Regions from separate parts of the Paenibacillus sp. ALE3 genome, predicted to be linked through region 2. Evidence: riboswitches for the same ligand, from Rfam matches in the RefSeq annotation. Region 2 holds a riboswitch; each other region holds the start of a gene.
What was found. A riboswitch is a leader RNA that binds a small molecule or an ion and turns the genes downstream of it on or off. The one in region 2 is predicted to bind cobalamin.

Region 1 (4,287 bases), 2.1 Mb from region 2:
ATGTGGAGCGACCAGAGCAATTGCTGGATCGAATGCAGCTTATATCTATACTGATTTCCGACTCATCGGAAAAGGATGAACTATATTTGAATTTTAGTTGCTCCTGGGATCGAGAGCATGGCTTAGGTGTACATCTGAAGCAGATAAAAATCGAGCATATTCAAGGTGCATATACATTATATGACTTGGAATAAATAAAACCCCCTTCCGGTCTCTAATAGAAAGACCGAAAGGGAATAGGATATGGTGGACATGATGACGCGATTGGATACGGTAAAAATATTAGTTGGATACAGACAGCACGGCACGGGCTGCTTGAGCCGCCTGTACCATTTGCCGCAATGCGGCAACAGATTCTTCCTTGGTACGGGTTTTCAGCCCACAGTCTGGATTAACCCAGAACAAATCTGATGGCAGTACGCGCAAGGTACGCTGAATCATGCTTAGCATTTCTGATACATCAGGAATGCGCGGACTGTGGATATCGTATACACCCAGACCGATGCCTTTGTCGTAAACCTGATCCTCAAAGCTAACAATCAGTTCTCCGTGGCTACGAGAGGTTTCAATAGAAATCACGTCGGCATCCATGTCTGAAATGGACTGGATCATATCCTGGAATTCGGAATAGCACATGTGTGTATGGATTTGGGTCGCAGGCTGAGCGGTGGCCGTGGTCACAAGGAAGGCTTGAACAGCCCAATCCAGATAGGCCTGCTGTTGTTCTTTTTTCAACGGAAGCCCTTCACGAATTGCGGGTTCATCCACCTGAATCATGCTAATACCCGCTTGTTCGAGTGCCTCTACCTCTGCCCGTAATGCCAGAGCTAACTGCAAAGCTACTTGCCTGCGTGGAATATCATTACGTTCAAAGGACCAGTTCAAAATGGTCACAGGGCCTGTAAGCATCCCTTTAACTGGCTTGGAGGTTAACGACTGAGCAAATGCCGTCTCTTCCACGGTCATAGGTTGATCGAACGACACATCTCCGTAAATGATCGGCGGTTTAACACAGCGGGAGCCGTAGGACTGCACCCACCCGTTTTGTGTAAAAGCAAAGCCTTTCAGCTTTTCGCCAAAAAATTCAACCATGTCGGTCCGTTCAAATTCCCCATGTACAAGCACATCTATGCCAATGTCCTCTTGGATATCAATCCATTCCTTGATCTGCTGTTGGATGAATGTCCGATATTGCTCGGCAGACCATTCTCCTTTGCGATAGTGCAGACGGGCCTTGCGGACCTCAGCAGTTTGCGGGAAGCTGCCGATGGTCGTCGTAGGTAGTGGGGGCAACTTCAGCCTATTTTGCTGAATCACCCGGCGCTCGGCGAAAGGAACGCTGCGTGACAGTGGCTCTTTTGCCAGCAGGTCGGCCAAATCGGCAGCTGTCTGTACCCTTGCCGCGGAGCGGTTGAAGCGGGCTACCGCATCCGAACTTTGCTCAAGCTTGGCAAGTGCGGATGGATCGTGCTTGCCAAGTGCAGCCGTCAAGCCTGCGATTTCATCCAGCTTTTCATCGGCAAAGGCTAGTGCATGCACCAGTTCTTGGTCCAGCTTATGCTCTGCGTCCAGACTGACCGGCACATGCAGCAGACTGCACGATGGCTGTACGATAAGCTGTGCGGCAGTGGTCTGTTCTGCTAACTGGTCCAACAGTGCAGCCACGGCATTCAGGTCGCTGCGCCAGATATTGCGTCCGTCAATGACACCAGCACCCAGCGTTTTCCCTTTAGGGAAGCCATGCTGGCATATATGCTGAAGATTTTCGCCATCATCGTATACAAAATCAAGACCCAGTCCCTGTACCGGAAGTTCAGTCAGACGCTCATAATGGTCCAGGCTGCCAAAGTAGGTTTGCAGCATGATGTTCAACGAGGGTGCAGCTTGGGTCAAAGCTTCATAGACCTCCTGAATAATCTCCAGATCCTCTGCCGGGAATGAGGTGGTCAGGACAGGTTCATCGATTTGGACCCATTGAACGCCTTCTGCTGCTAGCTCTGACAAGACTCGGGCGTATAAAGGCTGGAAGGTTCGTATAATAGAAGCGAGATCCTTACGATCATAGCCTTTGGATAAAACAACAAATGAATAGGGACCGATGAGAACCGGTTTACCTTCAATGCCTAGCTCCTGCTTTGCTTCACGATAAGCTAGTAATGGTTTGTTTTCAGTGAGCACCGGAGCCGCGTTCGCCAATTCGGGAACGATGTAGTGGTAATTGGTATTCATCCATTTGGTCATTTCACTGGCAGTAGCTCCCTTCTGCCCACGTGCGATCCCGAAATACACAGATAGAGGAACTGGACCTGTAAAACGATAGTTGAAGCGTTCGGGGACGAGACCAAACATCACGGATGTATCCAGCACGTGATCGTAATAGGAGAAGTCTCCGACAGGAATGCGATCAATCCCTTTGTCACGTTGCTTGCTCAGATGCTCCAGACGCAATCTTTTCATCTCACTATGCAGTTCGCTTTCGTCAATACTACCCTGCCAGAAGCGCTCCAGTGCTTTCTTCCATTCCCGGTTCCCACCAATACGCGGATAACCCAGATTACTGCTAATCAAACCCGACAATGCAGATCGTTCGTTAATGGACATGTAGGTTTCCTCCTAACTGGTAGCCAGTTTATTTTTACGTACCAAAAAAGGCATTCTGTCCCCAAGGCTAAAAATGAGTAGGGGAAAGAATGCCTCCGCGATTAAAATTCAAAAATACGGCGACTGCTCTTAACACCTCCCTATCTTCCGTAGGTACTGCGATGTTGTTAAAATAGGCAGGTCTCCTGACTTGCGGATCATGACGTTCAGCATCCCTTCCCGGTCTTTGGACCAGTGGGTGTATGAGTAGCTGAACATTCCCCGTTTACAGTGGCGGGACCGTCCCGGATTTGCACCGGCTTCCCTTTTAAGTCTGATCTGAATAGAACAGACACCTATTTCCAGGCTATGCGATTAAGGTATGACGAATAATTATGCACTCGTATACTTGTTCACCATCATAAGTGAAACTCACAGGATGTGCAATAGAAACAGTAATAGAAACTGGAGTGGAATCTGTTAGTTATATGCAAAAAAGACAATCCCAACCCATCGTGGGGGACTTGTCTTTTGTATAGCATCTTGCTAAGTAGAACATCGCCTTTAAGTCAATGAAACGGTGTAACCTGCTCGAGTACTGGCTTTGACATCTACCAGGCGCTGATTACGGCTGCCCCGAAAGGGGAGGGTCAGATCTTTTTGCTGTTCAACAAAACGGCCATCTACAATCACGTCACACAAAAGAGCTAGCTCCTGTCGTTCCGGATCCATGAGCAGATCCTCGTAAACAAAGCCTGTATAGGCCCATACGGTTCGGTCGGGACAAGCCGCGCGGAAGTCACGTACAAATTGCGAGCATTCTGCTGCTGAGAAAAAAGGGTCTCCCCCGCAGAGAGTCAGTCCGTCCAACAGCGGGTTATCCATGATATCACGGATAACCTCCTGTTGACGCTCAGGCGTGAATGGCTCCCCTGCGCGGAAGTTCCACGAAGCTGGATTAAAACAGCCGGGACAGGCATGGCGGCAACCGCTAATGAATACGACGGTGCGCAGGCCGTATCCTTCATTCAGAGATTCCGGAATATAGCCGCACAAATTCACTTATGCTTCACCCGGTCGCGAACTTCGGCTTGCTTGGCAGCATTAAAACGAACGGTATAATCTCCTGTCAGATATCCGGTTACCCGACGTAAACGCTGAAAGTGCGTGTGCTCCTCATCTGTGCCGCATTGAGGACAGCTTGTCCCGATAATTCCTTCATAGCCGCATTCCGTACAACGATCTACCGGATGGTTGATGGAAAAGTAGCCGATGTTCTGTTGAAGTGCGTACTGAACAATTTTAAGAAATGCATCCGGGTTATTCCGTGCATTACCGTCCAGCTCAATGTATGAAATTGCACCCGCATTACATAGATTATGGAACGGAGCCTCCAAGCTGATTTTACGTGCAGCGGGAAGCTTGTAATACACCGGAATATGAAAGGAATTCGTGTAATATTCCCGGTCATTTACTTCAGGAATAACTCCGAAGTCACGTTGATCCAGCAATGTGAACTTGCCCGACAGACCTTCGGCAGGCGTCGCGAACAGTGTAATATTTAGATTGTAGTGCTCACTCATTCGATCACAATACATGCGCATGGAAGTGATGATTCGCTGTGCTTCACGGTATACAGCATCATCTTCCCCGTGGTGTTTTCCATATAATGCTTTCATGCACTCAGCCAGCCCGATAAAACCAATC
Region 2 (4,287 bases):
TAGGCTGGGCCTCGGCACGGCTAGATGATGTAGCTAACTACATTCCGGCTCGCATGACAGCAGTTATGCTAGTGATAGCGTCGTGGTTGTATCGGCTGGATACTGCAAGAAGCTGGCGGACAATCAAGCGGGATGCCCGTCTGCATCCAAGCCCAAATAGCGGATTTCCCGAATCAGCGGTGGCAGGTGCCCTAGGGATTCGTCTCGGTGGCTATAATGTGTATCACGGCATACGCTCCTTTCGGGCATATATGGGCGAAGGGATACGACCGCTGGAGTCGAAGGATATCCGGCATACGATCCGGCTGATGTTCGCCGTATCCACTATGTTTGTAGGGTTATGTTTGATGGGAGCTGCAGGGTGTTTTGCCTTGGGATGGATGCAGTGAGGAGTGACACGATTTTGAAACAAGATACAGAAGGAAAAAGAGTGCGAGAAAGTGCACCAAGTCCGAACTCACAACAGGTTAGTAAGCCGAATGATGCTAAAGAAGATCTGCAGTGGGACATGGAGCTCGTGCTAGTTCGTCATGGCACGACCTTATGGAATAAGGAACGTCGATATCTGGGACATGCCGACTTGGGTTTACTGTCGGGAGCAGAGCAGGAGTTAAAGACTTTACAGAAAAAATTGCAGGGACATTCCTTTGCTCGAATCTATTGCAGCGACTTAATGCGATGTCGCCAGACCTTGCAGATCATTTTGCCGGAGTCAGCATTGACGTCTGAATGTTCCCTCTCTGCTAAGCCTCCTATCATGGAACCACGTCTGCGAGAACTTCACTTTGGTGAGTGGGATGGAAAAACGTATGACATGCTTAAGGATGTGGCGTTGTATCGCGCTTGGATTGATGAGCCGCAACAATTCACCCCACCTGGAGGAGAGCCTTGGATTCATTTTGTGAATCGTCTGCGTGAATTCCTCGACTCTTTGTTTGCGTGGCGCATTGCTTTGGAGGTTCAGCCAATGAAGTCGAATGCTACGCCGCCCTCTGTCTTGATTGTCACGCATGGTGGTGTAATTCGTCAGTTGGCTTGTATGCTTATGCCTGGCCATGATTTTTGGAGTCTGAATCCGAAGCCGGGAGAAGCGTTTATGATTCAGTTAAGGTTGACAGGACCGCACAATTGTATAGCAAGATTGCTTTCTCATTAGGTTAAACAAGGCGAATAAAGCGACTGTTTGGGTTGTAAGCTAACTCTTTTTAACCTATAATCATCAAGTAAAAGAACGGCTTGACTACCACTACATCAAATATCCAGCAGACGAGGTCGGCGCTATGTGAGGAACTTGCTTTCCTTTATTGCGTTGTTAAAAGGGAAGTCGGTGTGAGTCCGACACGGTCCCGCCACTGTAAATGGAAACATGCCTATTAGCCCTGTTACATGTGCCGCCAAGCATATGAAAGAATATCAGGGCTGCCTCTTCCATAAGTCAGGATACCTGCCCGTCCGCCTGTCACCATAATCCTTCGAGGAAAGGATGACGTGTTCGCAGTGACTGTCCATGCGGAAGGAAGCTGCCCGCCTGCGCACAATCTGTGCTAACGTGACCCCTGTGTCCTGAAATGAGGATGCGGGGGTTTTTGATAGGAAAAGAAGGCTGGAATGAGGAAATACGGATGATGTTCAAGTAACGCTCTTAACGATTTTTGTATGAAGGGGTGCAAATCATGGCAGGAAAGAAAATAAAGGTATGGACAACAGGTCTATTGGCGCTGATATTGGCAGTTGTACTGAGTGCATGTGGCGCGAATGGAAAAAATGTAGAAAATAAAGAGGGCCAAGCTTCTTCACAGCAGCCGGGACAGACTGTAACCGCACAAGAGCCTCCGGGCAAAACGGTTTACCCGCTAACGGTTAAGGATGCAACAGGACAGGAATTTACATTCAAAAAAGCACCGGACAAGATTGTTTCCGTCTCCCCGGCAGAAACTGAAGCGCTGTTCGCTATCGGACTGGATAAGGAAATTGTTGGTGTATCCGACTACTCTGATTACCCAGAGGCAGCTACGAAAAAGCCTAAAGTGGGCGGTATTATGAAACCGAACGAAGAGGCGATCATTGCTGCGAACCCGGAAGTTGTTTTTGCAGGAATTTCACTTAGTGAACAGGCTACGACTAAGCTGCGTGACATGGGGATTATGATTTTTAAAACAGAACCGAAAACAGTTGAAGATGTCATAGCTAACATCGAATTGTATGGGAAAATCACCGATCATCAGAAAGAAGCGAGAGCGGTGACTGACAAGATGAGAGCAGATGTAGCGGAAGTGAAAGAAGGAGTTAAAAATATCGGAAAAGGGCAGAAGCTACGGGTATACGTCGAATTTTCACCAGGCTGGACAGTGGGTAAGGGCGAATTTATGGATGAACTGATCACATTGGCGGGCGGCGAAAACGTGGGTGCCACGCAGAAGGGCTGGTACCAAATCAGTGAGGAAAATATTATAGCTGCCAACCCTGACGTGATTTTGTACAGCAAAAGTGTGAAGGATGATAAAACAGGCCAGACCCTCGGCGATATCATAAAAGCTCGCAGTGGATGGGATCAAATATCGGCTGTTCGTAACCATCGTGTATTTGCCGTGGATGATAATTTGATCAGTCGTCCGGGGCCACGCGTAACGGAAGGGCTCAAGGAAGTGGCTAAGGGCGTGTACCCTGAAATTTTCAAATGAACCGTAGACTGATCGGTTTTGGGGGGCCAGGTCTTGTCTTGCTGCTGCTGACGCTGCTACTCTGTCTTGGCATCGGCTCGGTCAGTCTTCCGGTCAGCCAGATCACAGGTATTTTGATCAACCACCTACCGTGGTTAGGTGATACGTTTACACCGGATTGGAATACATCCTCAGAGCAGATCATTTTGAAGGTCAGATTGCCACGGGTGTTACTGGGAATGTTGGTTGGAGCAGCGCTGGCGCTGGCGGGAGCCGGATTTCAGGGTGTGTTGCGTAATCCCTTGGCTGATCCGTATACCCTTGGGGTATCCTCGGGAGCTTCGGTCGGAGCAGCAGTACTGATTTATTGGGGGCTTCAATTTTCATTTGTGGGTATATGGACACTTCCGCTAGTTGCATTTATAACCGGCATGCTGACGCTGTGGATGGTGTTGACGTTGGCGCGTGAAGGTGGGAAAATTCCGACCCAAAGCCTCATTTTATCAGGTGTGGTGATGCAATTTTTTGGGGGAGCCATTGTTTCTTTTCTGGCAGCCATGTCGAAGGAAACAGTCAATGAAATATTGTACTGGACGCTGGGAAGTCTCAGTCTGCGCGGTTGGTCATATACGGGAATTCTTTTACCTTACGTGATCGTTGGGCTGGTGTTTCTATGGAACCGGGCACGGGTGCTGAATATTCTGGCTTTGGGAGAACGTCAAGCGGCTCATATGGGGGTTCATGTAGATGCGACGAAGCTATCTGTCCTAATCATATCTACCTTGCTGACAGCTGCCGCTGTCTCGGTATGTGGAGTCATTGGCTTTGTTGGACTTGTTGTGCCTCATATCATTCGTCTGATGGCAGGTCCCGATTACCGGATGATTGTTCCGTTATCTGCACTGGGTGGAGCTATTTTTATGGCTTGGGCAGATACGGCGGCTCGCACGTTGTTGGCCCCAACGGAAATTCCTCTGGGCGTTATGACGGCCTTTGTTGGGGCGCCGTTCTTCGCGTATCTCCTGTACCGGAACAAGAAGCTACGCAGGGGGGATCTGTTGTGACCAAACAAAGTGAATCACAGAAGGTGTATGATCGGGCGCTAGAGGTAGCAGGCCTGACCCGTGCTTATGGAGAGTTCCATGTGTTGAAGAATATTAGCTGGAACGTAGACGAAGGAGCTTGGTGGGGGATCATTGGTCCGAATGGGAGTGGAAAATCGACGTTGCTGCATCTGCTTTCTGGCGTAGATCAGCCGACTTCTGGAAGTGTTCATATCTATGGTAAAAAGGTCGGTAGCTACAGCAGAAAAGAGCTTTCCCAACTTGTAGCCGTACTCCAGCAGGAGGGAATTCCCCCAGTGGGATACACCGTCAGGGAAGTTATAGAAATGGGACGGTTTCCTCATCAGGACTGGCTAGGCAGGGAAAAGGGAGTTGATGTGGAGGCGATTACGGATCGGGTCCTAGCGCGATTGAGTCTTACTTCACTGGCCGACAGAACATTGGACCGCTTGAGTGGGGGACAGCGACAGCGTGTAGCATTAGCAAAGGTGATGGTACAGGAGCCACAGGTATTGCTGCTGGACGAACCTACGACCTATCTGGATTTGCGCTATCAGCTTGAA
Region 3 (4,287 bases), 1.9 Mb from region 2:
CTGTAATGTAGTAATACTCGATCGGATGCGGCGTAAAGCCATCTACCCCTTTTTTCACGCCAAACACATTGTCAGGGTGTACAATGAACGACTGCGGCAAGTCTGTATTGATGATATCCAGCGCTTGCAGTGTTACCGCATTACGCTGTGCGGTATCCTTTGCCAACTTCAGGCTGTGAAGAATATCCTCCAGCGGTTTGGAAGCATAACGGCTTACATTAGCTTCACTTGTAGAGGAGTAGAACATGTCCATAAAATACTGCGGTTCTCCTGTATGGGCCGTGAGCATGCTGTACATAGCAAAATCCCAATCGTTTTTGGTCAACGCCTCGTCGATATTTTCCACCTTGCGAATCTTGACCTGGATTCCCTCATTCAGCAACTGGCTCTGAATCACCTCAGCCATGACGGATAGCTCCGGACGCTGAGGGAAGGTCAGCAGCGTAACCTCGAATGGCTTGCCCTGCTTGGACCATGTGCCTTGGGCATCCTTCTGCCAGCCATCCTTCGTCAACAACTGCTCTGTCGTTCCGTTCAATGCTTTACGCTCAATCTTACCGAAGGGAAGAATACTCGGAAACGGGCTGCTTGCTTCCGTACCGAAGCCCCTCATGACGGCGCTCACAATGGATGCGCGCGGAATCAGACTGTCCACCACCTTACGGTTGGTCGCATCCTTGAACACAGGCGATTCCATGTTGTACACAATCATATGGGTACGCAAGGACGGAGCCGACAGCACTTGTAGCTTGTCGTTCTTTTTTAGTACCTCTGCGTTATCTACCGGAATATCCGTCGCTACATCCACCTCACCGGATTGTAACGCCATCAGGCGCGAATTACCGTCCGTAATGAATTCCATCGTTGCTTCAGCCAGTCGTGCCTTTTCGCCCCAATATCCGTCATAACGCTCTACGACCAAGGATTGATCCTTGTTAAAGGCTTTGATTTTAAAAGCACCTGTCATTGCAGGGTAGCTCTGCTCATCTTTCATGGATGCCACATCCAGCACGATCGTTGACGGATCAGCCAGATTGGATGCCAGCGCTGCATTCGGCTGGTTTGTCGTGATTTTCAGCGTCAGCGGGCCATTTACATCAATGGACTTCACATCCAGTAAATCCTTCGCCAGGTGACTTTTCTCGATAGAGCGCAGCAAAGATGCTTTTACGCTTGCTGCATCCATACTCTTTCCATCATGAAAAGTGACCCTATCCTGCAAGCTGAACGTCCACACGTTAGGACTGTCGTGCTTCCATTCCTTGGCTAGCCAAGCCACAGGCTCCAACTTTTCATTCAAACGAATGAGTGTCTCACCGGCACCGGAACGCATCACATCCCAGCTATTGTCTCCATGCGGATCGACGCCTGACGGTTTCCACGTATACGCCATCACCAGCTTTTTACCTGCTGGAGTCTGTTGTGCAGGCGTATTCTCACCCTTGCCTGAGCTATCCTCCGTCTTCGTGGCTGTGCCGCATCCCGAAAGAGCCATAACTGCCATCAGCAGCAGCAATCCTGTACATATGAACCATGAACGCCTATTACGATTGCCTATCATCCCACATTTCCTCCTCTATCTTGTAAAATATCGTATAAACCTAACGCAAAGCGCGAAAAAAGCATTCCCAACCACTTGACCAGCAGTCAGAAATGCTTTCATTATAAAATGTCAAAACTCACCTCAAAGCCAACTCCAAAAACATAGAAGGGATCAGATCGGTTTCAGACATTCCGTATGCAGCACGCCTAACCACCTCCCCAGCATCCCGTGGGTCTGACAGTGATGTCAAAACAGGCAGGTCTCCTGACTCCAGGCTTATCTTTCAGGCCTTCCCGGTTCCTCACAGTTCCAGTGGCTATTCTGAAAGCTCCAGCAGTACCCTGCTGATGCCTGTATACAGTGGCGGGTCCGTGTCGGAATCTACCGAACTTCCCTTTTAAGTGAACACGCTCAACAACTATCTACATCGTCTCAACAAAACCTCGTATATAGAGTTGTCCGGCTCACACCTGTTTTCTTCCTTTATTCCTTTTTATTACGAATTAGGATTATCTTATTTTGTTGCTACTGGCTTGTCAACAAATGCAGCGTAATATTTTAAATTTGAATGATACGATGAGAATCAAGGCTGTGACTATTCATTGCATGCACGCAATTCACGTGCTAAAATTAGGTATAGAGATATCTACCGTATCCGTATACTAAAAAGAGCCTTCGCCGCGCCAACGGCAAGACTCCTAGGATTTGAAAGGCTGTGGATCACCACCACGGCGCGCTGCATAACTGAATGTTAATGCGAACGAAACCCACCGTTAGGGGCCAACCTAATTACGCGGTGGGTTTTCGCTTGTTCCGAAATTTCCGACCCAGCACATCGTAGCACGATACAAGGTGACCATTTGCCTCACTCCCCTTTCGGGAAGCTGCACCGTGGTCCGAAACATCCACCACTATTCAAAATCCATAGTCTGGGTTATATTATGCCTCTTCCTACCGCTTTAGCAAATTCATCTAGTACAATATCAATTTTCTAATATTTATTCGAGGTATCCCTCCGCTTCTTATTCCTGATGGACGATCAATTCTGCTGTTATGTCATTAAATGCCGTATATATCAGACTAATGAACTTTTGCTAATGCAAATATGGCTAGTTATATTCATATATACCATTAAAAGGTTGACATAGTATGTAAGCTCATTTATGCTATCTATGGATTTACAAATTTTTCAAGGAGGCGCTTTGTATGAAAGTGAAGTTTCTACCACAAGCTTTTCTGGCTGCAACGTTACTCATTTCTTGGGGAGTCGTCAGTCCAGCAATCTCTCATGCTGAGAAAGGAGAGAAAATTCCTGACCAGATGTTGGCCGGTACAATCATCCAATATGATGAGAACAATAATATGGTTGTACTAGAAAAGGGAACCCCAGTACCTGAACCACAAAAATCTCTAGCTGCTATTGCCCCACTTACTGCTGAACAACAAATTGAGCTAGAGAAAGAAGAAGCACTTATTAAGGAAATCAAAGAAGAAGCCAAGTCACTACCGGTATATCATATTGACAACCCTGACCCCCAGCCTGGTTTAAAAGTAATTTATGATGGTGAAGGTTACATCAAAGATATTATCTTGCCTGATCAAAAGGAAAATACGATTACTACTAATAATGTCACACTTCAGGCACTACCACGCGGAACACGCAAAGCACCAGGGACTTATACATACGGAGCACATAATAATGAAATTGTCATCACTGGCACATCAAGCGGCAAGGTTCAAGGCACGGGAAGAGGAACAAACTTTACGGACTCTACAGGTGAGAATTCCAACACACTCAAAAGAGGCGATTGTGCAACGAAAGGGGCTATTGATAACCCGGAGTTTGGAACAAGAATCTCTGTAAGAAATATTGACAACAACAATGTACATGATTTCACTAAGGCCGATAATGGAAGCCTTCCAGATGCAGTCATTGATATTTGGAAAACAGGCGTACAGGATTTAGGCTTAACATGGAGCTCGTCTCTCTCATTTTCCGGAAGATATTTTTATTCGTTTTAATATCTTCAGATGAAACAAGGATAGGGCTACTGCCCTGTCCTTCCCTGTTTTATTTATCATATTTGATTTGGTAAATCTCTCATCTTTAGAAAGGATGTTTCCTTTTGAAAACAAGCACCTATCGTATTTTTATACTTTCCTTGGTTGTTCTAACTCTGTTACCTTCCTGCTCTCCAGCTTCTACTCCATCAACTCCAACCAAACAAATCCAATCAGGCAAAAAGTCAGCTCCAGTCGAACAAGGTCAATATCTATCCATGACTTATACAGAGTATGTGAATGGGAAGAACACAGATCAAGGCATGGTTATGCGAGTTATGACTTACGACTTGAGCAGTAAGAAAATGACCAAGCTGGCCGACGTACCCTATACCTCCCAATACCCACTTTCTGTGGTGTACTTACCTGATCACAAAATTTATTACTCTGCTGATGTGGATGATAAGGGAGACCAACTATTTTCATACGATTTAAATTCAAAAAAAACCGAACAATTATCCAATAATTTATTTGCCATTAATCGCATAGTACCAACTACTCTAGAAGGTCCACTTGTCCTAGCTGCAGTTAAAAAAGGAGAAAGTACACTTAAAACAATTTTCTACGATAAATCGACTCATACCATGCAGTTTTTGCACGATGAAAATCAAGATGAACACACCTGGTCTATAACCTATAATCCAGCAAAAAAAGCAATTTATAATACACAGTATTCAGATAAG

Region 1: it holds a riboswitch for cobalamin, as region 2 does, so the genes downstream of both, metE (5-methyltetrahydropteroyltriglutamate--homocysteine S-methyltransferase) here and ACXHJ2_RS16245 (ABC transporter substrate-binding protein) in region 2, are expected to answer to the same signal.
Region 3: it holds a riboswitch for cobalamin, as region 2 does, so the genes downstream of both, ACXHJ2_RS24900 (ABC transporter substrate-binding protein) here and ACXHJ2_RS16245 (ABC transporter substrate-binding protein) in region 2, are expected to answer to the same signal.

The regions. Positions count from the first base shown of each region.
Region 1 is NZ_CM134214.1:5,729,158-5,733,444, forward strand. Features, by position in the region: gene ACXHJ2_RS25780 (DUF6985 domain-containing protein) at 1-194, shown strand, start outside; gene metE (5-methyltetrahydropteroyltriglutamate--homocysteine S-methyltransferase) at 283-2,601, opposite strand; cobalamin riboswitch at 2,760-2,955, opposite strand; gene nrdG (anaerobic ribonucleoside-triphosphate reductase activating protein) at 3,145-3,642, opposite strand; gene ACXHJ2_RS25795 (anaerobic ribonucleoside triphosphate reductase) at 3,639-4,287, opposite strand, start outside.
Region 2 is NZ_CM134214.1:3,661,461-3,665,747, reverse strand. Features, by position in the region: gene cbiB (adenosylcobinamide-phosphate synthase CbiB) at 1-389, shown strand, start outside; gene ACXHJ2_RS16250 (histidine phosphatase family protein) at 404-1,156, shown strand; cobalamin riboswitch at 1,253-1,466, shown strand; gene ACXHJ2_RS16245 (ABC transporter substrate-binding protein) at 1,674-2,681, shown strand; gene ACXHJ2_RS16240 (FecCD family ABC transporter permease) at 2,678-3,724, shown strand; gene ACXHJ2_RS16235 (ABC transporter ATP-binding protein) at 3,721-4,287, shown strand, end outside.
Region 3 is NZ_CM134214.1:5,529,887-5,534,173, reverse strand. Features, by position in the region: gene ACXHJ2_RS24900 (ABC transporter substrate-binding protein) at 1-1,561, opposite strand, end outside; cobalamin riboswitch at 1,781-1,984, opposite strand; gene ACXHJ2_RS24895 (hypothetical protein) at 2,750-3,565, shown strand; gene ACXHJ2_RS24890 (hypothetical protein) at 3,670-4,287, shown strand, end outside.